Regions from separate parts of the Shewanella sp. SG44-6 genome, predicted to be linked through region 1. Evidence: predicted binding sites of a transcription regulator. Region 1 holds the regulator's gene; each other region holds the start of a gene.
The links. The regulator sigma-54, encoded in region 1, starts transcription at its own class of promoters, with help from an activator protein. The targets are predictions, from matches to a motif close to GTTGGCACGNNNNTNGNNT.
Positions count from the first base shown of each region.

Region 2: a site for sigma-54 is predicted at 4,798-4,816, ahead of H5185_RS08085 (superinfection exclusion B family protein). Genes of this name have one in related genera too.
Region 3: a site for sigma-54 is predicted at 2,103-2,121, ahead of H5185_RS13355 (DUF1328 family protein). Genes of this name have one in related genera too.
Region 4: a site for sigma-54 is predicted at 3,690-3,708, ahead of hmpA (NO-inducible flavohemoprotein). Genes of this name have one in related genera too.

Region 1 covers NZ_JACJER010000136.1:1,597-7,521, forward strand. Annotated here, with positions in the region: gene mgtE (magnesium transporter) at 1-1,045, opposite strand, end outside; gene H5185_RS18405 (HPr family phosphocarrier protein) at 1,510-1,785, opposite strand; gene rapZ (RNase adapter RapZ) at 1,806-2,669, opposite strand; gene ptsN (PTS IIA-like nitrogen regulatory protein PtsN) at 2,666-3,109, opposite strand; gene hpf (ribosome hibernation promoting factor) at 3,112-3,399, opposite strand; gene H5185_RS18425 (RNA polymerase factor sigma-54) at 3,424-4,908, opposite strand; gene lptB (LPS export ABC transporter ATP-binding protein) at 5,052-5,783, opposite strand; gene lptA (lipopolysaccharide transport periplasmic protein LptA) at 5,780-5,925, opposite strand, start outside.
Region 2 covers NZ_JACJER010000033.1:4,219-10,143, forward strand. Annotated here, with positions in the region: gene H5185_RS08060 (dihydrodipicolinate synthase family protein) at 1-487, opposite strand, end outside; gene nagA (N-acetylglucosamine-6-phosphate deacetylase) at 505-1,641, opposite strand; gene H5185_RS08070 (DUF4862 family protein) at 2,109-3,080, shown strand; tRNA gene H5185_RS08075 (tRNA-Leu) at 3,407-3,491, opposite strand; gene H5185_RS08080 (DUF3149 domain-containing protein) at 3,841-3,972, shown strand; gene H5185_RS08085 (superinfection exclusion B family protein) at 4,146-4,757, opposite strand; gene H5185_RS08090 (ATP-binding protein) at 4,987-5,925, shown strand, end outside.
Region 3 covers NZ_JACJER010000069.1:6,397-12,321, reverse strand. Annotated here, with positions in the region: gene H5185_RS13365 (ArsJ-associated glyceraldehyde-3-phosphate dehydrogenase) at 1-686, shown strand, start outside; gene arsJ (organoarsenical effux MFS transporter ArsJ) at 693-1,910, shown strand; gene H5185_RS13355 (DUF1328 family protein) at 2,241-2,417, shown strand; gene H5185_RS13350 (hypothetical protein) at 2,498-2,692, shown strand; gene H5185_RS13345 (diacylglycerol kinase family protein) at 2,906-4,558, shown strand; gene H5185_RS13340 (sigma-54-dependent Fis family transcriptional regulator) at 4,574-5,925, opposite strand, start outside.
Region 4 covers NZ_JACJER010000005.1:40,776-46,700, forward strand. Annotated here, with positions in the region: gene H5185_RS01785 (tannase/feruloyl esterase family alpha/beta hydrolase) at 1-964, shown strand, start outside; gene H5185_RS01790 (DUF1499 domain-containing protein) at 1,110-1,856, opposite strand; gene norR (nitric oxide reductase transcriptional regulator NorR) at 2,007-3,587, opposite strand; gene hmpA (NO-inducible flavohemoprotein) at 3,774-4,955, shown strand; gene H5185_RS01805 (PP2C family protein-serine/threonine phosphatase) at 5,114-5,925, opposite strand, start outside.

The DNA.
Region 1 (5,925 bases):
CAAGTGCAATACCGCGGATCACCAGCGCTAAGGTTTGATTACCGGCAACGCCGCCCATGCTTGGCACAATGGTCATTAAAATTGCGATGGTAGCAAATTGCTCTAAGGTGCCTTCAAACATATTACTGACAGATGATGCTAGTAATGCTGCAAATAGATTGATGGTTAGCCATAGAGAGCGTCTCAGAGTACTTTTAAGCACTGGGCCGAAGGTATCTTCATCATCATCCATGCCTGCCATCCCCATCATGGAATGCTCGGCATCTTCACGGATCACATCGATAACGTCATCAATGGTTATTCGTCCTAGTAATTTTGCTTGGCTGTCTACGACTGGGGCAGATATCCAATCGAGTCGTTCAAATTTTTGCGCAACATCTTTATCAGACATCTCAACCGGAATACTTTCTAGCTCGGTGTCCATAATGCTGCGAACTGTGACGCTCGGATCGCATGTGAGTAAGTCGACTAATCTGACGCCACCTAAAACATGGTCATGGCGATCGACAACATATAATGTATCAGTGGTATCTGGTAAATTACCGCGTTGACGTAAATAGCGTAACACTACTTCGATATTAACATCGGGTCTTAGGGTAACCGTATCTGTGTTCATTATGCTGCCGGCAGTATCATCCGGGTAGCGCAGTGCTTGTTCTACTCTATCTCTGTCCTGGCTTCGCATTGACTTGAGTACTTTCTTATAAACCGCATCGGGCAAGCTGCGAAGAATATAAGCAAGATCATCGGTGTCCATTCCTATCGTGGCCTGGGCGAGTTTCTCTGGTGTCATGCTGCTGATGAGCGAATCTTTCAGTTCTTCACCTAATTCATCCAGGATCTCACCAGCATATTGTTGATCAATTAATTGCCATAAGACTTGTCGATTTTTTGGTGGTGATGATTCGAGAATGAGGGCGACATCGTTGGGCGACATTGCATGTAACATATTGCGAGCATGAACAAACAATCCACTGTCTAACGCTTGAGCGAGTTGATTGAGTCGTTGTTCTGTTATTTCATTATCTAGGTACTCTTTACCCATATATCAACTTCCTATTTGTCATACGAATATGATTCTGTATGTAATGATTTTGGGCAGTTTCAGTTTCTCTGTTTGGCATATTGATGCAAGAATTGTTATCTGCGGGCAAGAAATGAAATGCAGCAATAAAATCGTTGAGTGACTTGCGCCGAACGAAAGTCTGAACTGCTGATGTTGCTTTACACAAAAATTAACGTCCGATTATATCGGTGTTTGGTCAAGCGAGAACCGTGATTGAAATTGGCTACAACGCTAATCTCTCTTAAGAGAATGAATACTTAATCAGCAGGGGATCCGCCGCGCGTTTTCAATATAAAGGCTAATATTATCGAGGAACTGACCGTTAACCTTCGAACCGCAATATCGTGGCAGTTTGGTTAGTATGACGACTTCATTTAAAGATGGAAATAAATAAGTGATGATGGCTTAACGATCAGTAATTGGTGAAAGTATCACTAAATAATTCAGCAAGACTCATCAAATTTAGCATTAATCAGATCACACACGGCATTTAATGCCACTTCAGCATCTGGGCCTTGGGCTGTTACTGTGATCATTTTACCTATGCCACTTTCAAGCATTAATAACCCAAGTACACTTGCTGCACTGGCGTTTTTATCGCCTTGAGTTAACGTGATACTGGCATCAAAATCACCCGCTAAAACAGCAAGTTTTGTTGCAGCTCGAGCATGTAACCCCAATTTATTTGAAATGGTTACTTGGCGTTCAAGTTTGATCATTAGCGCGATCCTATGCTCAGTTAGCTGTCAGTATCTGTTAAATTTAATTCTCTGTGGCGAGCATTAACTGTATGTTTACTGCCATGTCTAAACCTTTTTGCTAATTGATCGGCTATATATACCGAGCGATGCTGGCCACCGGTGCAACCAATGGCGATAGTCAGATAGCTGCGATTATTACGTTCTAAATGCGGCATCCAGGTTTCAAATAAGTTTTCAATTTGCCAGATAAACTTATTCACTAGAGGTTGCCGACCTAAAAACTCTTGTACCGGTTCGTCTAAACCTGTGAGTGGTCGTAGTGCTATTTCCCAATGCGGATTAGGTAAAAAGCGCACATCAAACATAAAGTCTGCTTCTGTTGGCATACCGTGCTTAAAGCCAAAAGACTCAAAGTTAATCACTAACTCTTTATCGACACTACCTAACAAGATTTGCCTGACTTGGTCGCTTAATTCGTAAATATTCAGGGCAGAGGTGTCAATATAATGATCAACAATTTTTGCGATAGGCTCAAGTAAACGGCCTTCTAATATGATCGCTTCTTGCAGTGAAATATGATTTTTAGATAACGGGTGTAATCGACGCGTTTCGCTATAGCGTTTGAGTAGCACTTTATCATTAGAATTCAAAAAGAAGCTAATAATTTCAGTGTCATGTTCAAGTAAGGCAAGTTGATCTTGAAGGACTTTACCTTGCTCGGCAATGTTGCGTACATCAACACTAATTGCCACTAGATCGTTATTACCTTTGAGCTGAGCCAGTAATGTGCCAATCAGTGGTAAAGGCAAATTATCAACACAATAATACCCTAGATCTTCTAATACTCTTAGAGCAACAGATTTTCCTGAGCCTGAACGTCCCGATACTATGACAAGTTTCATGCAGTAATAACCCGATAAAGTTCTGTTGAGTCGTGAGTTTTACGAAGCTGTTTCAATATTTGCTTATCGCTTAATTTTTGAGCCACGCTTGATAGCGTGCTTAAATGCTGTTGGCACTGATCTGCAGGTACTAACAAAGCAAATAAAATATCCACGGGCTGTTTATCGATTGCATCAAAGGCAATGGCTTCTTCACATTTAATAAATATTGCGATCGGATGTTCTATGGTCGTTAATCTACCATGAGGTATCGCAATGCCATTTCCTATACCTGTGCTACCCATTTTCTCTCTCGCTAATAGGCTTTCAAAAACCTCTTGCGAAGATAGGGGTGGGTACTGGGCAGCGACTAAATTGCTGATGAGTTCCAGTACTTTTTTCTTACTGCCCGGTGTGGCACAGGTAGTGCATTCCGGCTGCAGAATGGTACAAAGTTCCATCGTTAGTGTTTTGTATACTTCTCTTTGTGTTTAATTACCTGACGGTCGAGTTTATCGATCAGGGCGTCTATTGCAGCATACATATCAGTGCTTTCTGACATGGCAAAAATCTCTGCACCATTAAGGTTGATTTTAGCTTCTGCTTTTTGTTGTAATTTTTCTACATTGAGCACAACGTGTACATTATTGATCTGATCGAAGTGTCGTTCAAGCTTTGAAAATTTACCTTGAACGTATTCACGTAAAGATTCGGTAATGTCGATATTTCTACCTGTCATATTGATAAGCATAAAAATCCTCCGTTGCCTTGTAGGTTATAAACTCTTACGTTGGTTTGAGGGCGGAATGAGCATCGCTTCGCGGTATTTTGCAATCGTACGACGCGCAACGTTGATCCCCTGATCTGCCAGCAGTTGGGCCATTTTACTGTCACTTAATGGCTTTTGCTGGTTTTCTGCTGCAACCAGTTTTTTGATAAAAGCACGAATAGCGGTAGATGAGCATTCTCCGCCATCGTCGGTGCTGACATGGCTAGAGAAAAAGTACTTTAATTCAAATAGCCCACGTGGTGTGTGCATATATTTTTGAGTGGTAACCCGTGAAATAGTTGATTCATGCATTTCTACTGCTTCAGCAATATCATTGAGCACCATAGGTTTCATGGCTTCTTCACCATATTCAAAGAAACCTTGCTGAAATTGCACAATACAATTGGCGACTTTCAATAAGGTCTCATTGCGGCTTTCGATACTCTTGATGAACCATTTAGCTTCTTGTAAATGACCGCGAATAAATTGGCTATCGGCAGAGTTTTTACTGCTTCTAGCCATGGCTGCATATTGTTGATTAACGCCAATTTTAGGCATATTGTCTGGGTTTAACTCTACAACCCAACGGCCATTCTTCTTTAGTACGGTTACATCAGGAATAACATATTCGTCATCAATAGCGGTGACTAACAAGCCCGGGCGAGGGTTAAGTGACTGGATTAAGGTGATTGCGTCACGCAACTCGTTTTCTTTGAGCTTGGTTTTGCGCATCAATAATCTAAAATCGCGCCCAGCAATTAAATCTAAATAGTCTTTAATGAGCAGACGGGCATTGTCTATATGTGGGGTTGTGTCGGCATATTGGGCTAATTGAATGAATAAACATTCGCTTAAATCTCGTGCGGCAACACCAACGGGATCAAAGTGTTGAATACGTTTTAATACCGCTTCAACTTCATCTAGTTCAACACTTTCATCACCCATGGCTTCGAGAATATCTTCAGTGCTTTGGGTTAAATAGCCGCGTTCATCAATGGCATCAATGATCGCGGTAGCAATTGCTCGATCAGTGTCAGAAAATGGCGTGAGATTTTTTTGCCACTCTAAATGCTCATATAAGCCTTCAGTCGTTTCACCTTGGAATGGCATATCATCATCGCGCATGCTAGCGCTGCCTGAACCTGACATTGGTGAGGCGGTGTACACTTCATCCCATGTGGTATCCATAGCTAAATCGTCCATGGTTTCTTTGGTCATGGATTCTGCTGTGTCGACTGTTGAGGTGTCTTTTTCTATATTGACCACGCTGTTGTCACTAAAGTCGGTGTCCGATTGGTCGCGACTTTCTTTTACTGAGTCTTTTGCTTGAGAAAACTCATCTTCTATTTCAAGCAATGGGTTTGAGTCCAATGCTTGTTGGATTTCTTGCTGTAGCTCCAATGACGATAATTGCAGTAAGCGGATCGCTTGCTGCAATTGAGGGGTCATGGTTAAGTGTTGACCCATTTTGAGTTGGAGTGACGCTTTCATTTACCGCTTATCCCTAGATGATTTCCATAAAAATGACAATCTCGAAAACTGTAATCGATTGTCACATACATCAATGACATTTAACGCTATTTAGATATCGTTCAATGAAATGAGTTAGATAGACTAAAAGGCCAGTAAAGTAACTATAGCTTGAATTGTTCACCTAAGTACACAGCCCGAACTTGTTGATTACTCAATATCTCATCAGGTGTGCCTTCGGCAATTAAATTGCCCTGGCTGACAATATAAGCTCGCTCACAGACGTCTAAGGTTTCACGTACGTTATGATCGGTAATTAATACCCCTAAGCCGCGGTTTTTAAGCTGTTGAATGATTTTTTTTATGTCGATGACAGAAATAGGGTCAACCCCCGCAAAAGGCTCATCGAGCAAAATAAATTTAGGATTAGCGGCCAGCGCGCGCGCTATCTCTACTCGACGACGTTCCCCACCAGACAACGACATGCCTTGGCTGTCGCGAATATGGGTGATATGGAATTCTTCTAGTAAATGCTCTACTTGCTCAATCCGTTGGTCGGTAGTGAGCTCTTTGCGAGTCTGCAACACGGCCATAATATTGTCGTATACGGTCAGTTTGCGAAAAATACTGGCTTCTTGCGGCAAGTAACCAATCCCTTTGCGAGCTCTAAGATGCATTGGGTCGGCGGTTAAGTCGTCATCATCAATTAAGATCCGACCTTTATCGCTTTGCACTAAGCCGACAACCATATAAAACGTGGTTGTTTTACCTGCACCATTGGGGCCTAAAAGACCAACAATTTGGCCTGTTTTAACGGTTAAACTCACATCTTTAACAACCTGACGAGTTTTATAGCTTTTAGCTAAATTTTCAGCCGTTAGGGTTATTTGGGTCATGGTTTGATCTGCTTTTTAACAGGAATTTCAGGGAGCTTTTGCTTTGGTGCAGTCTCGTCTTGGAAATTCTCAGGTTGAATAATAGTAATAACGCGATCTTTCCCTGTACCAGTACTTTCAGCAATCAGCTCTTGAGCGTTAA
Region 2 (5,925 bases), on a different contig from region 1:
CCAAGTTTGGAATCACCTTATCAGCTTTGATAAGAAACTGTTCCATATCAAACATCACCCCAGACATACCTGAATGGTAATAATAAAATGCTTTTGTCGGTGCTGCTGCTGCAATAGTGGCACAGTAATCAACAAGGCTATCAAGAGAACTCGGTTTGAAAAAACAAGGCGCAATAATCGAAGTGCCAAAAATATCGAGGGTTTCAGCATGTCTTGTTAATTCAAGTGTATCTACAATGGATAAGGCACCAGTATGAACTGTAATACTGAGCTTTCCTTGTGATGCCAAAACCCAACGCTCAACAATCGCTTTACGTTCAGCAACAGAACAGTTAAGGCCTTCACCTGTTGTGCCACAAATATAAACACCTTTCACGCCTTGACGAATAAGAAGTTCAGCAATGCGATCGATGACAGGAAGATTAACTTCACCGTTGCTATCAAATGGCGTATGAGGGGCGGAAATTAATCCAGTCAGTTTTTGCATTATAAATCTCCATAAATTTAAAATATTTTTTTGCCGCCAATCCAGGTGTGGCTAACGTGCAAGGCAGAGTTATTACCGCATTCAAGCACGGTAAAATCTGCATTAGCACCTATGGCAAATTGCTGTATGTTGTCATTTATTCCAAGAAAATTAGCAGGGTATATACTCGCCATTCTTAGCGCCTCCTCAAGAGGTATATCAAGCATAACTTGAGCATTATTGACTGCCGTGATCATATCTAATGCTGAACCCGCTAATTGACCTGTTTGGCTCATCAACTTATCGCCTTCAAGCACAATTTTATGACCATCGAACTCAAACACCTTTTGACTACTGCCAATGGTTGACATCGCATCAGTGACTAACATCATTTTGCCAGAGCATTTAAGCCTATTTGCCAACTTTGCCGTTGCCGGATGAACATGATGACCATCAAGTATCAGCCCACACCAACTGTGCTCATCGAGTAGTGCCGCACCAACCATGTTCGGCTCACGAGATGTCAGTGGTGACATCGCATTAAATAAATGAGTAAAACCAACAGCCCCAGCAGCTAGTGCTGCTTGGGTTAATTCAAAACTGGCATTAGAGTGGCCTAAGCACACTTTTACATTGTGCTGAGTTAATCGCTGTATTTGCTCACTTGTCACATGCTCAGGTGCCAAGGTGACCACTTTTATTCCTAAATCATCGCGACAATAAATCGCTAATTCCTGCTCACTTAGGGGCCTTATATGCTTGCTGCTATGTATGCCTTTCTTGGGCTCACTGATATGCGGTCCCTCAAAATGTACACCTATAACACCATGGATCTCTTGCTTGATTGCTAGTGCGATCGTATCAGCGGCAGCACTTATAGTTTCAAGATTACTAGTGATCAGCGTCGGTAATAATCCTGTGGTCCCATACTTACTATGTGCCTCAACCATTGCTTTAAGCGTTGATAAACTCGTGTCATGGTTAAATAAAAAACCTCCTCCACCGTTGACCTGTACATCAATAAAACCCGGAGTTAGTAAGCCTGAAACCTTAATAAGCTTGGCGTTATTAACCACATCAAAAGCGATAACCTTGCCATTTTCAAAACTTATCGGTTGGTTATTAGTGATGCTTTTTCCATCAAATAATTGTTCGGCAATTACAGTTGTTATCATGACTTCTCGACTTTACGTTGCTTCATACAAAGTGTTTTGCGAACTCAACAAGGCTTTTAAAAAGTAGCCCTACTATTGGCAGAACAAATCACAGGTACGCCATCAACCTGTTATACCAATATACCTTTTGATTTATTTTTGTCAAAATAAAAATCTGTCAGCAACTAAGCCGCATGATGAAGCTGTTTGAAAAGCAGTATGTTGAGCAACAGTTAAGTGTCTAAAATCCTTCCCCTACCAGTTACTTGATTGGAAAAATATATTTCTTAAAAATCTTACGTAAACATTGCTGTTAGATGTTCATAGAGATACTTCTGCTTTGGCCATGAACGATTTTCATTCGATATTAATGAGATATTTACCATCCAACTCATCAGAAAAATCCAAAAGCTGGATTGCATTACACCAACTCAAGTGGTGTAATAGGTATACCTGCAGCGTGATCTGCTTATTAAGGCTAATATTTAATGGAATATATTATTGGTGCGTATGCCGCAGCACCTTCGACCCAGCAATGGGATCAAGAATTAGAAGCGAGTTACTACCAGGGGCTAAAATTACAAAGTAATATCATTGGCTTAGAACACCCCTTTGTGGGAAAGCTGCATCCTTATGATGATGAATGGTTTCTTAAGAATATTGATGAGAATTGGCAATTCATTTTTACATCAATTCCAGGGGTGATGGGGCAGATTGCTAAAAACCCGCATTTTGGCATAGCCTCCACCAATGAAACAGGTAGACAAGCTGCACTGGCTTTTTACCAACAAGCACAGCAAGCTATATTTAAATTAAACAATCACTTAAAAAGAGAGGCTGTAAGCTTTTTAAAAATACATACAGCACCAAAGATAACTGAAAACACACAATCATCTATTCAAGCTTTGCAAACATCGCTTGAAGCCATGCAATCATGGAACTGGTACGGCGCAAAACTGGTCATTGAACATTGCGATGCACATATCGCAGGGCAAGAAGCTGAAAAGGGCTTCATGCTATTACAAGATGAAATGACGGCGATTACGCACGTTAACAGTAAACTGAATAGTGATATTGGTATCAGTATCAATTGGGGGCGTTCAGCTATTGAAACACGTAATACCGATGGCCCCTTGCAACATACTAAACAAGCTTATCTCAGCGGCTTGTTAAAAGGGATCATCTTTTCTGGTACCTCAGATATAGACGGCCCTTATGGGCAGTGGAAAGACACTCACATGCCTCCAGCACAAGCCGTATACATTCCCAGCTTTGCAGAAAACTCTTTATTAACGATGGAGCAAATAGAAAAAACCATGCAACAGTGTGATTACAAGCAACTGAAGTTTATTGGTGGAAAAATTTCATTAAGCCCAAATGAGGCAAATGTTGACCAACGAATTTCTTATTTAAAAAGCCTAACAACATTGCTCGATCACGTACTCGAAATAAAATCATGAGCAATCTATCAATCATTTTGGCCAGCCAAATATAATCTATATGAGATATGCCACATGTATTTCTGATTAAAAATTTACTTTAATGGTTTGTATAGTGCATTTTACCCATTCTAGCGCTTAGTATTTGAGTGTATTGCGCAACATAGTGACAAGTAAATGTTTAACTCAGTTTATACCGGAAATGGTGTATAAATAGATAACATGTCAATTTACCGACTAAAGAATGCAATGGCTTGCTAACGTATTAAAGTGATGAACTTATCACTGTCACCTTAAATTATAGGCATAAAAAAGCCCCGTTCGATTAAGAACAGGGCTTTAAATAATGGTACCTGAGGTCGGACTCGAACCGACACGCCGCGAAGCAGGGGATTTTGAATCCCCCATGTATACCAATTTCATCACTCAGGCAAAGACTTGTAAGCTGTATTTAGCTTTGCAAAAAAATCTGCTGTACGCAAATATCTTTGCAAAACTAACCACTCAATTAATCGACTTATGTTGTCACAATTGAGTGTTGGCGATTATACCTTTGCATTTAATAATCGCAAGTACTTTACCTATTATTTCTATAAAAAACACTCAATTGCTCAAAAGTCATTCATAGTGCCAAATAACAATGGCTGATGGTTTTTGTGAGCTAATTAGCAGTTTCACACAAATATAACATTATCACTGCTGAAGATTGATCAAGATCAGTATCACGACAGAGTTTTGACTTTATGATGATCATGATTTCACATTCCAGAGGATAAATATCATGGCATTTTGGTTAGATTTAATGTTTGGTAACGCAATAGGATTACTATCGATGACTGTAATCTTTTGTACCTTTGGAATAATGTCTTATCTAATGTGGATGTTTATTGTGAAGTCTGCACCTACTAAGTGAGTCTCTAACTAGGCTAAGTATTTTACTGCTTATTATTTCATGATCAATATGGATTCTTCCTTGCGAATCATACATTGGCGATAAAACACATGGAGTGTTTTTATGTCAAGTTGGGGGCTATATGGCCCCCATTTTTTTATTTATACCAATCAAATACTGCACAAAATATTAAATTAAGCGGCATGCTTGCGTGATTGAACCAAGCCATTAATAAAATGTGGACGTGTTTTGATTAGATAGGTCATTTCCTCAGCACTCGGCTCACCTGCTGGTAAACGTAATACATCGCGATTTAAATAATTTCGCGCCGGCATCGATATCTTGTATTCTGCCGTTGGTCCTTGAATCGCATAGTGGCGCTCATTTCCAAGCATCTCAAGTATACTGCTATGAACTAGATTTTTAACTGCTAGCTCATTTTGCGGCAGGGTTAAAATAGTCTGTCCCTGTAAAAAGAATTCGCGTAACAAGGCTCGTTCTGCCGGATCGAGTAGCTTCACTTTTGCTTCGATGGTTTCTACTGTGCGTTTTTGGCGAAAAAAAACAATAGACTCATCAACCACAAAGGCAAAAATTTGACTTAAAAAATACGCGACTCCCATTATTAATCCTAAGCCAATAAACTGACCATATTGATTGACTAGGTGATCTAACGATAAAAACGCCAGTAAATCTTTAGGCGCAAACAGTAAACTAGTACATGTTACAACAACCCATGTCATAGCACTTACGAATAAACGTTTGCTATTAAACAACTTTATTGAACCTACTTTTATTTTCATCATAGCTTACCCGCAGTGTCAGATTTTTGATCATACTGACTTAAAGCAAAATATATGCCATAAAAAACATCACTAACATTATCTTTATTTACACCATTTCAATTCCATATTAGGACATTCAAGCTATGCTTGAATAAAATTCAGAAAGTTGGAATTAACACTAGCGCAACAAGCTGTAAGCTCGTATTTTATATGTCACTCATCATTGGTAATTAATCACATTGAAGAAAATATGCTGATATTCATACGACAATTGCTCCAGAGCCCTATTGCCCGAAAGTTAACACTGTCTATCGTGGTGTTTAGCTCTTTGATTACGATTGTGACGACAGCTTATCAGCTCATAAGTGATTATCAGGAGGATGTGAATAGAATTGATCGCGTATTTTCAAGTATAGAAGCGGTAAATTTAGAAGTATTAGCATCCAGTGTTTGGGTAATAGACGAAGACTTAATTAACACTCAACTCTATGGTTTAAGCCAATTACCTGACATTAAATATATTTCTATCCGTGATGACAGTAATCAAGAATGGCATTTTGGTGAGTATCAGAAAACGGCCGTTATCGAAAAGCAATTTCCGTTGATTTATACCAACAATGAAAATATTCCTGTTGGGACCCTTACAGTACAAGCCGATCTCAATGCTATTTATGATCGTCTGTATAATAAAACAATACTGATTTTACTGTCCAACGCGATCAAAACCTTCTTCGTTGCAGGTTTTATTTTGTTTTTGGTCTGGTTCAATGTCACCAAACATCTGCGCCAATTAAGCCAATATTGTGATGAAATTAGCTTAGAAGACCCCTTTACGCCATTAAATTTTAACCGTAAGCCACAACGTGACGAGTTCAGTTTAGTCGCCGAAGCCGTCAATACAATGCAGCAACAAATTCGAGGATCTTATCAAGATCTGCAGCAATCAAAAGTCGATTTAATGCATGCCGTTGAAGATCGAGATCGCTTACTATTATTAGAGCGTAGTTATAAAGATGAACTTGCTCGCCAAGTAAAAGAGCAAACCAGAGAACTTGAACAATCACTGCAAATGTTAAAACGAACACAACAAGTGCTGATAGAAAAAGAGAAAATGGCCGCATTAGGAGGATTAGTTTCCGGCGTCGCCCATGAAATTAATACCCCGATAGGTATTTGTTTAACGGCTGCA
Region 3 (5,925 bases), on a different contig from region 1:
TAGATCAAGGGGTCAAAAGAGTTGTAGTAACCGCGCCGGTTAAAGAAGACGGCGTGCTCAATATTGTGATGGGCGTAAATGAGCATTTATACGATAAAGCGATTCATCCAATCGTAACGGCAGCTTCTTGTACCACCAATTGTTTAGCGCCTGTGGTAAAAGTGATCCACGAAAAAATAGGCATTAAACATGGCTCGATGACCACTATTCATGACATTACTAACACCCAAACGATTTTAGATGCACCGCATCAAGATTTACGCCGCGCCCGTGCGTGTGGCATCAGTTTAATTCCAACCACCACCGGCTCTGCTACTGCTATTACTCATATTTTTCCTGAATTGAAAGGCAAGTTAAATGGCCATGCGATTCGGGTGCCGCTAGCCAATGCATCGCTTACCGATTGTGTGTTTGAAGTGGCCCGTGGCACAACGGCAGAAGAAGTAAACCAGCTTTTGAAGCAAGCTGCTGATAGCGAACTTAAGGGGATTATGGGTTATGAAGAGCGCCCATTAGTGTCGGTCGATTATAAAACCGATCCACGCTCAAGTATTATCGATGCCTTATCGACTATGGTGGTTAATGATACCCAAGTTAAGCTGTATGTGTGGTACGACAATGAGTGGGGTTACGCTAATCGCACCGCTGAGATTGCGCGCAAAGTAGGTTTGGCGGACAAGGAATAAGCTAACATGGGGCTGTTAACTTTCAGTACATTGCCATCTCACATTAAGCAATATCTAATAATCACTGGTAATTATTGGGCATTTACCTTAACCGATGGTGCACTGCGTATGCTGGTGGTGCTGTATTTTCATCAGCTAGGTTACAGCCCGTTCAATATCGCGATGTTGTTTTTGTTTTATGAGATTTTTGGCGTAGTCACTAATCTTGTCGGTGGTTGGCTAGGTGCAAGGCTTGGCTTAAATAACACCATGAATATTGGTCTCTGCCTACAAATAGTTGCGCTAGCTATGTTGGCCGTACCAGCGGACATGTTGACCATAATGTATGTCATGGTTGCGCAAGCCTTGTCGGGTATTGCTAAAGACCTCAATAAAATGAGCGCCAAGAGTGCGATTAAAATGTTGGTGCCTAGTGATGCGCAGAGCAAGTTGTATCAATGGGTGGCCATTCTTACTGGCTCTAAAAATGCGTTAAAAGGACTGGGGTTCTTTTTAGGTGGCATTTTGCTCACGCTATTTGAATTTCGCGGTGCTGTGCTGTTGATGGCAGCCTTATTAGCTTGTGTGTGGGTGATGAGTCTATTGAGCTTAAAAGCGGATTTAGGCAAAGCGAAAAATAAACCTAAATTTATCGATATTTTTTCCAAAAGTCCGGCGATTAATTTGTTGTCGGCAGCGCGAATGTTTTTGTTTGGTGCTCGAGATGTATGGTTTGTGGTGGCGTTACCAGTGTTTTTAGCGGTGACATTTGAATGGGATCATTGGTGGGTGGGCGGTTTTATGGCGAGTTGGGTGATTGGCTACGGCATCGTCCAGTCATTTGCGCCTTATGTTACTGGTAAAAAACACGGCAAAGTACCAACAGGACGCGCAGCCTTTGTATGGGCTGGCTACTTATTACTTATTCCTGCTGCTATTGCTCTTGCGTTGCACTTTAACTTTTATATCCACGTGACATTAATTGCCGGATTAATGCTATTTGGCGCTGTGTTTGCCATTAACTCGTCACTGCACAGTTATCTGATTGTTAGTTATGCAGGTCATGATGGCGTGTCACTTGATGTGGGATTTTATTACATGGCCAACGCCATGGGACGTCTTATCGGCACCGTTCTTTCGGGGTTGGTGTATCAAATATACGGTTTAGAAGCTTGTTTGTGGATATCGAGTGGCTTTATAGCGCTAGCAACATTAATATCATTTAAGCTGCCGTATACGTTGTAATGCTTGGTGTTATTCTGGCGGCGCTTATGTTGACTCCTTTTCATTGCTCCTTTCGATACTGGTTCGCTAGTATCTGAAACTCTTACCGGAAACATCGGTAAAAAGTGCCTACAAGTCTGTGGCTCTTCCATAGCTCATTTTTCGATATTAAATTAAATCCTTTATAATCATGGTTTTAATTTTATATTTACTGTTGGCACGATGTTGGCATTAGTAAAAACATAGTCGTTGTGTAAATGGTTAATTCTCAGATGGTTAGGTATGAGGTCGATATCAAAAGGATTAGCACATCACGCACCATACTGTAAATCGTACACCAAGGAGGTTTTTATGTTGGGCTGGACATTAATGTTTTTAGTTATAGCCGTTATAGCAGGACTATTGGGTTTTACTGGTATTGCTGGAGCCGCAGCAGGGATCGCCAAAATTATTTTCTTTATCTTTATTGTATTACTGGTGATTTCATTATTATCCAGTGCGATTAGAGGTAAAGGTCCCCGAGCATAGTAGGTAACCTGAGCTCTGAAGCCGAGTTAAGGTTAGCGACAAAACGTTATTCGATTACAACCATCATCTAGGAGATGAATATGAAATTATTAAAATTACTGACAATGGCAAGTTTAATGGTGTTTTTAACGGCTGGTTTATCAGCATGTTCAGACAATAAAGCTGAGAATGCTGGTGAGAAAGTGGATGAAATGATCCAAGATGCCGGTAATGCTGTTGAAGATGCATGTGAAGATGTAAAAGAAGGCATGAAGTCAGAAGATCCAGACTGTTAAATACAGTGCAATCTGATTAACTATTTAATCCGTTCAGAGCCGTTAGGTTATTAACGTAAAGTACATTGATGTCAAAGGTCACGACTTGTTTAGACTCATATAAGTCAATGTAAAATCTTAAGAGCGTGGCGCGAAGTGATTAGATAGTTATAGTGATAAGTATTGTCTTAAGCAGCACTCATGTGCTGCTTTTTTTAAAAAAGGAGGACCACAATGCTCACCCGTATCCATATTAAATATTATTATACCCTTGGTACGTTATTGGCTGCGTGCTTATGTGTGGCGCTTCCTTATGTGTTACTTAAGCTTGTTTTTGCGTGGCTTGCATTATCTTTAGGCTTGGTGAGTTCGGCGTATTGGTTTAATAGTGCAGGTATTTTCCGTAAACGCCAAGATGGCAGTATTCCTTGGTATATAGGTTGGAGCTTTATTCCGTTTTTATTGGGTTGCCAGCTATATAACGCCTGGGCGAGAAAAAATGACAAAGTTCCTGCAATACAAAAAATTGATAAGCAGCTGTATTTAGCCTGCCGGTTGTTTTCGGGCGATATTGACCGACTTAAGCATGAGAAAATTGATGCTATTTTAGATGTTACTGCAGAATTTGACGCATTAGAGTGGACTCTGGTTGATGAAAATATTGCCTATTTAAATATTCCGGTATTGGATCACAGCGTACCTAGCGTCGCACAGTTAAATCAAGCGATTAATTGGTTACATAACCAAGTCAGTAATGGCAAAAATGTCGTAGTACATTGTGCATTAGGTCGAGGGCGTTCGGTGTTAGTGCTAGCCGCTTACTTAGTGTGCCGTGAGCAAAATCGTAATGTTAATGATGTGCTGAAATCTATCAGTAGTATTCGTCAAACCGCGCGGTTAAATAAATGGCAGTTAGCGGCCGTCGAAAAAATGCATCGCCTGAATCAAATTCATATCCATAAACGCGCTTGGTTGATTGTGAACCCAGTGTCAGGTGGCGGTAAGTGGCATGATGAAGCCGATCATATAACTCAAACCTTGAGCGATTATTTTCAGCTTGAAGTCTTATATACTACTAAAGACAAGTCTGCGGTGCAACTAACCGAACATGCCAAAAAACAGGGTGCTGATATTATTGTTGCTTGTGGTGGAGATGGCACAGTTAACGAGGTGGCATCGGTGATTGTCGACAGTGATATTTATCTAGGTATTATTCCTATGGGCACCACTAATGCACTTAGTCACACCTTGTTTGGTATCACCAGTAAGTTAGTACCGGTATCGCAAGCGCTTGATATTTTGATTCAAGGTTATTCTCAGCGCATAGATACTGCCATGTGTAATGAGCAATTGATGTTGTTGCTAGCGGGCTTGGGCTTTGAGCGGAAAATGATACAGAAAGCCGATCGCGACCGCAAAAATGAGCTCGGACAGTTGGCTTACCTTAATGGTTTGTGGGAGGCGATAGATGAAAATCAGCCTTTGTCGATGAAATTACAGCTTGATAGTGGTGATATTCAAATGATTAACACCACGAGTTTAGTGATTGCCAATGCGGCGCCATTCACCAGTGTATTAGCCCAAGGAAATGGTGAACCCAATATTACCGATGGTTTGTTAGACATTACTTGGATTGAGTCCAGTGAGACATCACCACAACAATTATTGAGTATGACCGAGCTATTATTTGCCGGATTAACAGGCGAGCGTGAAGATGATCAGCAGAGTGGAATTCATCATGAGCAAGCTAAGACGATTCAGTTGAGCACGGACTCGTTGTGCAAATATGTTATTGATGGTGAGTTATTTGAGTCTGAAGATTTATGCATCAAGGTTAAACCTAAGTCATTAAATGTGTTGCTGCCTCAAGCGAGCAAACACATTTAATCACTTAGCACGCTGTTAAGGTTCGTCTGGACTCGTTTGGTCTTGGTATTTACTTAACTTGTTATAAAGGGTTTTAACGCTGATACCTAATTGTTTTGCAGTTTCATTTTTATTGCCCATAGATTCATCAAGGGCCTGATAAATTGCAGCTTTTTCTAGTTCGTCGAGGCGCATGCCCACAGGTATTTGTACGCCGTCAGTTAACGGCTCTGTTGAAGGTTCTAGCGATGACACCATGATATGGCTCGGTAAAATTTCGTTTTCTGCCAGAATATATGCACGTTCAATAGCGTGTTTCAATTCGCGGACATTACCAGGCCATTTTTGTTGTTGGATCAGGTTAAGTGCATCATCTGAAAACATTTTTGTGAGTTTTTCAGCTGTGTTTCGATATGCCAAAAAGTGCTGGGCGAGTCCACTTATGTCGTTGTTACGGTTGCGTAATGGTGGCACTTGGATGGGAAAATGCGCTAAACGAAAATATAAGTCTTCGCGGAAATGACCCGCATCAATAGCGTCGGCTAGATCGCGGTTAGTGGCGGCAATAATACGAACATTGGCTTTTTTAAGATGTTGTGAGCCCACTGAGCGATATTCATTATTTTCGAGTACGCGTAGTAATTTTACTTGGTGTTCTAACGGCATTTCGGTGACTTCATCAAGAAATAAGGTGCCGCCTTCTGCCTGCTCAAATACACCACGGTGATCTCGATGGGCACCAGTAAAAGCGCCTTTTACATGACCAAACAGTTCGCTGTCGACCAGTTCAGGGCTTAATGCACCACAGTTAATTGCGATAAAGGGTTCGTCGACTCTATGACTAGCCAAATGAATAGTATTGGCAACGAGCTCTTTACCTGCACCGCTTTCACCAACGATGAGCACGTTGCTCTCGGTGACAGCGACTTTACGAATAGTGCGATATAACTTGTGCATCGCACGCGATGAACCAACCAATAAACCATATTGGTCTAGTTCACTCGAAAAAGGCTGTTTTTGCTTAGTCGATTGCGATTTGAAGTCTCGGGCAAAGTCTTCTAGCGTGTCGTTAATCACATCAGCATCGTAAGGCTGGCGAAAATGATAACCAGCCGTTTTTGACATTAAATGATCTAAGTTGGGGTTTGGCTTACCTTCGGTTAAGAAGATGAGCTCAATATCAGACATTATCGAACTGTCAGTTAGCTCAGCGTATTCTTGTTGGCTTAATTGTGACAGTTCAATGATAGCAACGTCTATTGAGTTACTCTTCAGTTGGTCTAACCAGGACTGGTCAACTGAGCTGGCAATCTTATTAAAGTGCTGGCTACTTGGTAAAGCAAGTAGACGAGCTTCACCTTCTTGACGGTGTAAATGGTAAAAAAGTG
Region 4 (5,925 bases), on a different contig from region 1:
CCTAGTAGATATTGACGTCGAAAATGTGCTCGCATCTTTACAAAATGGCTTCACCCAAGAAGAGTTTGCACTCGTTTCAAGTAAAGTCGCACAGCAATGTGACGCATTAGATGGTGCAAGCGACGGAATGGTACAAGATACTTATGGTTGCCAAGATGCATTTGATTTAGATCGAGATGTGCCAACCTGTCCTGCTGACCGAGATGGCACATGTTTAACTGCTGCGCAGAAGTCTGTAATGACAAACATTATGTCTGGGCCACGTAATAGCAATACAGATGCGGCCATTTATTCAGACTTCCCTTATGATGCGGGCATGGGCACCAATGATTATTATAACTGGGAATTTTTCATGGCGATGATGAGAGATCCAGGCGCTGTGGCATTTATATTCTCAACCGCACCAACCCCTTATAATGGTTCAACGGAACTCGGTGCATATGAATTTGTGATGCCTTTTGATATGGATACCGATGTTGAGCGTATTTATGCGATTGATGATACTTACACCCAGTCAGGAATGACATTCATGACACCACCAAATCCAACTGATCTAACTGTATTGAGAGATCGAGGCGCTAAGATAATGGTCGTTCATGGTACTTCTGACGCAGTATTTTCACCTAACGATACAGTTAACTGGTACAAAGGCTTGCAAAACGTCAATGAAAATCAAGCCGACGAGTTTGCTCGCTTATATTTAGTCCCTGGTATGAACCATTGCGGTAAGGGGTTAGCTACAGACCGCTTTGACATGCTTGACTCTCTCGTTGCATGGGTAGAACAAGGGCAAGCACCTGAGAGCATAAATGCTTCTGTTCGTTCTGAAAATACTGAGTTACCCGCTAACTGGTCTAAAACACGGACAAGACCATTATGCCCTTTCCCACAAGTGGCAACCTATAGCGGTACAGGTAACATGGAAGATGCAGTTAACTTTATCTGCGTGACTCCTGAGCAATAGAAACAATAAGCCACATAATGACGCACTAGATTGTGGAACAAGATATCCATCACTGTAACGCATTTGGGCACCTATTTATTTAATAGCTAACAAGTAAAAAGGAGCATTCTATGCTCCTTTTACTTGTTAAAACCTGCGACTTAATTTATTCAGCAAACCGCAGGCTAAATTCTTGAATGCGTTGTGCATTGACACCGCGATCGCCGATTCCAACCCGCGATACACTGCGCAAATCAATACGGCTACCCTGCTCTAATACAGATACGACCACAACAATATCGTCTGCGAAGTTAAAAAATGGGGTTCTTGAGGTACTTTCAAAACGACGTGCCTTTGGGTCTTGAGCGACAATAGTCCAACCCATTGACTCAGCAACCATAAGTGCCTTTTGATAAGCCGCATCAGGGGTTAAGTCTGACACTATAGGGTTAATATTAGGAAAAGCTTGCAGTTGCTGCGCAGCGATTTCGGGGCCACCATAAACTAAGCTGTTTTTAGCGCCTTCACGGCTGTCAGTTAAAAATTCGAATTGCGGTGGCGATTGGGTATTAGTGGTTATATCGTGAATAGGTGGGTATTTAACTGGCTCAATAACCAATGCCACAATACTCGGCGCCAATATGCCTAATCCAAGCACTAACGCTATGGTCGAATTGATAAGCCCTTTACCCTTAGCACGACTGTTTTGCTTAATGGTAAAGCTGGTAATTAATGCCACTAACCCAATCACGACGACAACATATCCCAGCAAGTTATTGTAATTACGGCTGGCCATGAAGCCGACTATGGGATCCCATAATCCTATTGTCGATCCAAATACCATTAATACGGCAAGAGCTACTGCAACCAATGCCACCACTAACGCAATATTACTTAAACTGCTTTTTTGCATCACATTCATCCTTTAGGTAATCCTAATTTATCTCACTCAACTTACATTGACCTGAATTTGTGCTAATAAATTTCTCAAACAACAAAAAAATATTCTGACTCAATAAGATAAGCTCGAACCGTTTACTGACTTAACCAGTGTTGTTTCGCTTTACTCACCCGTATTAGGATCAAGCGCTAAACGACGCATGGTACGAATTAAATTACTTCTATCTAGCTTTAAGGACCTTGCAACTGCAGCTAAGTTACCTCGCTCAGTCACAAATACTGTTTGTATGACTTGCCGCTGATACTCATCGGTGGCATCACGCAGTCCTTGGGTTATCACTTGGGATAACCTAGCCGTTGAATCATTGGTGGATTGATTCTCCATCGCGGTTTGCTGTGGTGCTTCAGAATGACTCGCCATAAACTCTGACCCCAGATGCACAGGGCTAATACTAATAATACTAGCATGACGACCTTGTTCACTAATGGCCCTTAAGGCAGCGCGACTAAGCAAGTGCTCTAACTCACGCACATTGCCAGGCCAATGATATTGGGCTAATTGATTAATCGCGCTTTGTTGCAACCTCAGTTTCGCGACCCCAAGTTGATGTTGGCTTTTTTCTAAAAAATAGCCTGCCAATAAAATAACGTCTTTACCGCGATCTCGTAATGCTGGCACAGGCAGTGGATAAACACTTAAACGATGATACAAGTCAGCTCTAAACCTACCTTCTTTAACTTCTAGCTGCAAATTACGATTAGTTGCAGCAATAATTCTGACATCCACCACAATAATATTGTCGCTACCAACACGCTGAATTTCACCATTTTGCAATGCACGCAATAACTTAGCTTGTACAGCTAACGGTAATTCACCCACTTCATCTAAAAATAATGTGCCGCCATCGGCAAGCTCAAAGCGGCCCCGACGATCGCTTACCGCACCAGAATAGGCACCTTTTACATGACCAAAGAGTTCACTTTCAACGATGCTTTCTGGCAGTGCTGCACAGTTAATTTGCACTAACGGTTGCTCGCTACGACGTGATTGTTGATGAATGCTTTTGGCAACCAACTCTTTACCCACACCAGTTTCCCCGGTAATTAATACCGATAGATCGCTGGCGGCAACAGTATTTATCTCTGACAATAAATCCGTAATTGCGCCACTGTTACCAATAATGCTCGACGGCCCTGCAGTCGCTAACATGCACTGTGCCACTTGATGATTACGTTCAACTTGAATTTCTAACGCTTCAATATGTTCACTGGTACTAATCGCAGCGGCCACAGCAGCAATATAAGCACGGGTTTCGGTTGGATTAAGCGAATCAAAACTACCTGCTTGCATAGCGTCTAAGGTTAAAACGCCCCAGGCTTTACCATCGATATAAATGGTGCTACCCATGCAGTCATGCACGTGCAATTGTTCACTGCCATCATCGACTAAACCGTCATAGGGATCGGGCAGTGTTGAGTCGGCATCGAAGCGGGTAACGTGTGGGTTAGCTAAAATTTGCTGCAAGCGTGGATGGTGGTTAATCGAAAATTGTCGCGCTAACGCTTCTTGCTTTAAGCCCACCACAGCTACAGGCACCAAATGATCTTGTTTAAGCTTCAGTAAGGCTACAACATCGCACGGAATAGCGCGTTGAATCGCTAAAATCAGCCGCAAGTAACGCTCCGATTTTATCAAGTCACGATTTAAGTCTTCTACAATGTCGATAAAGGGAACAATATTCATAATAAGTCAAATAAACCTAATTTAGGTTAATTTGACACACTTATCGATCTAGGTCAATTTAACCTTTATTAAATTTATATGTTTAAAATCAGTGTGATAAATATTGGCACGTTCTGTGTAATGTCTAGGTATACAAGGTAATTGATTGAAGCTTATCGCTATTTACTCCCCAAAAAGGAATCATGAATGTTAGACACTGCAACTGTTCAAATTATTAAGGCCACTGTCCCCGCTTTACAACTTTACGCCAATGACATTACCAGCCATTTCTATCCATTACTGTTTGCCCAGCATCCTGAAGTATTGCCTTATTTCAATCAAACTAACCAAGCTAAAGGCACTCAACCTAAAGCACTGGCTAACGCTGTGATTGCTTATGGTGCCAATATTGATGAGCTAGGTAATTTAAGCGCTGCGGTCAGTAAAATTGTCCAAAAGCATACCGCACTAGGTATATTGCCGCATCAATATGATGCGGTTGGCAGCTGTTTATTACAGGCCATTAAAGCCGTACTCGGCGATGCTGCAACAGACGAAGTAATTGATGCTTGGGCCAAAGCTTACGGTCAGTTAGCCAACATATTAATTGCGGCTGAAGAGTCAATTTACACACAGAACGAACAGAAAACTGGTGGCTGGCGCGGCGAGCGTGAGTTTATTGTAGTCAAACGTGTAGATGAAAGTTCAGTAATTACCTCATTCTACTTTCAACCATTTGATGATAAAAGTTTGCCAAGCTTTGAAGCCGGTCAATTTCTAACCTTAGTATTTGATGATATCGATGGCGTATCAATGCGTCGTAACTACAGTTTATCTGACGCGGCAGGCAAAGATTACTTAAGAATTAGCGTCAAGCGTGAACCTAATGGTGTGGTATCAAATCACTTACATAACCACATTCAGTTAGGTGATAAAGTGAAATTGCGTGCCCCCAGTGGCGATTTTACTTTACGCAAAAATACCAAACCATTAATTTTACTCACCGGCGGTGTGGGCATTACGCCTGCAATTAGTATGCTCAATACTGAAGCTGGTTCAGGCCGTGATATTCGCTTTATTCATGCGGCTCTTAATAGTGATGTTCATGCGTTTAAACACCATGTTGATCAACTTGCCTTAACCCATGACCACATCAAGCCGTTGTATGTTTACAGCCAACCAGGACAATATTGCCAACCTCATGCGACAGGCTTCATCGATGCATCATTGATTGCGGAGCAACTGCCTGTAGACCGCGATGTAGAATTTTACCTACTTGGCCCTACTGGCTTTATGAAAGCAGCATTAGCTATCGCCACCAGCTTAGGTATACCAGAAAACCAAATTCATTATGAATTCTTTGGCCCAACTGAAGCATTAAGCGCTTAATCACCCAACAAACCCGTAAGATAGAAAAAGCCCTGAGCGTTAACTCAGGGCTTTTTAGTTATTGATAAAAAACGATTAAACCTATGGCTGGAGATGTCCTAAAACGGGATATCGTCATCCCAATCTTCATCTTCTCAATGATTAAATACTCTATTAACTTAAATAAACTGGATAGCACACATGGTTAAGTCATCCTGAAACTCTGAAAAACCGCAAAATAGTTTCATTTGCTGTTCAAGATACTCCAGCATAGCTTCGGGTTCATCGGGGGCGGCACTAATGGCTTTTTCTAAGCGATCAAAGCCAAATAGCTCTTTTTGGGCATTTTGAGTTTCGATGACAACATCAGTATAAACAAACAAAATATCACCAACATCCACGCTAACCCTGTAGGTATCCCAATTTTGCTCACGCAGTACACCTATCGGTATCCCGCCCTGATCTAGAGCAACCAGTCGATTGGCTTTTTTCAAGTACGCATGCGGATGGCCAGCATTGGCATAAATGAGTTCTTTGTCTTTACAATTATAACGAAGCACTGTGGCAGTTAAAAAACTGCCGCGGGGCTTTTTAGTGAAAAAGTGTTGATTGATATAATTGAGTACTTCTGAAGAGCTACTGGATAAGTTCTTCGGCTCAAAGGTGCGTAAAATCGCATCTATCATTGCCGTCTCTACGGCAGCGGCTGGGCCATGCCCCGATACGTCGGCAATAATCATTCCTATATCACCTTGAATGTCAGGACGACTTTTACCGAGATCGACAATATCTAAATAATCGCCACCGGCGCCTTTCATTGCTTTGTAGGTGTAGGCCATTTTAACGGAGCTGAGTTCAATACCTTTGTCTGGCAACATCAGCTGTTGTAAGCGGGTAATCTCTTCTATCTCATCGCGGATCCATACTTGAGCGGCATTGAGCTGTGAAGATGCTTCAGAGAATTGAAAACTTTTTAGCTGGTATAAAAGCT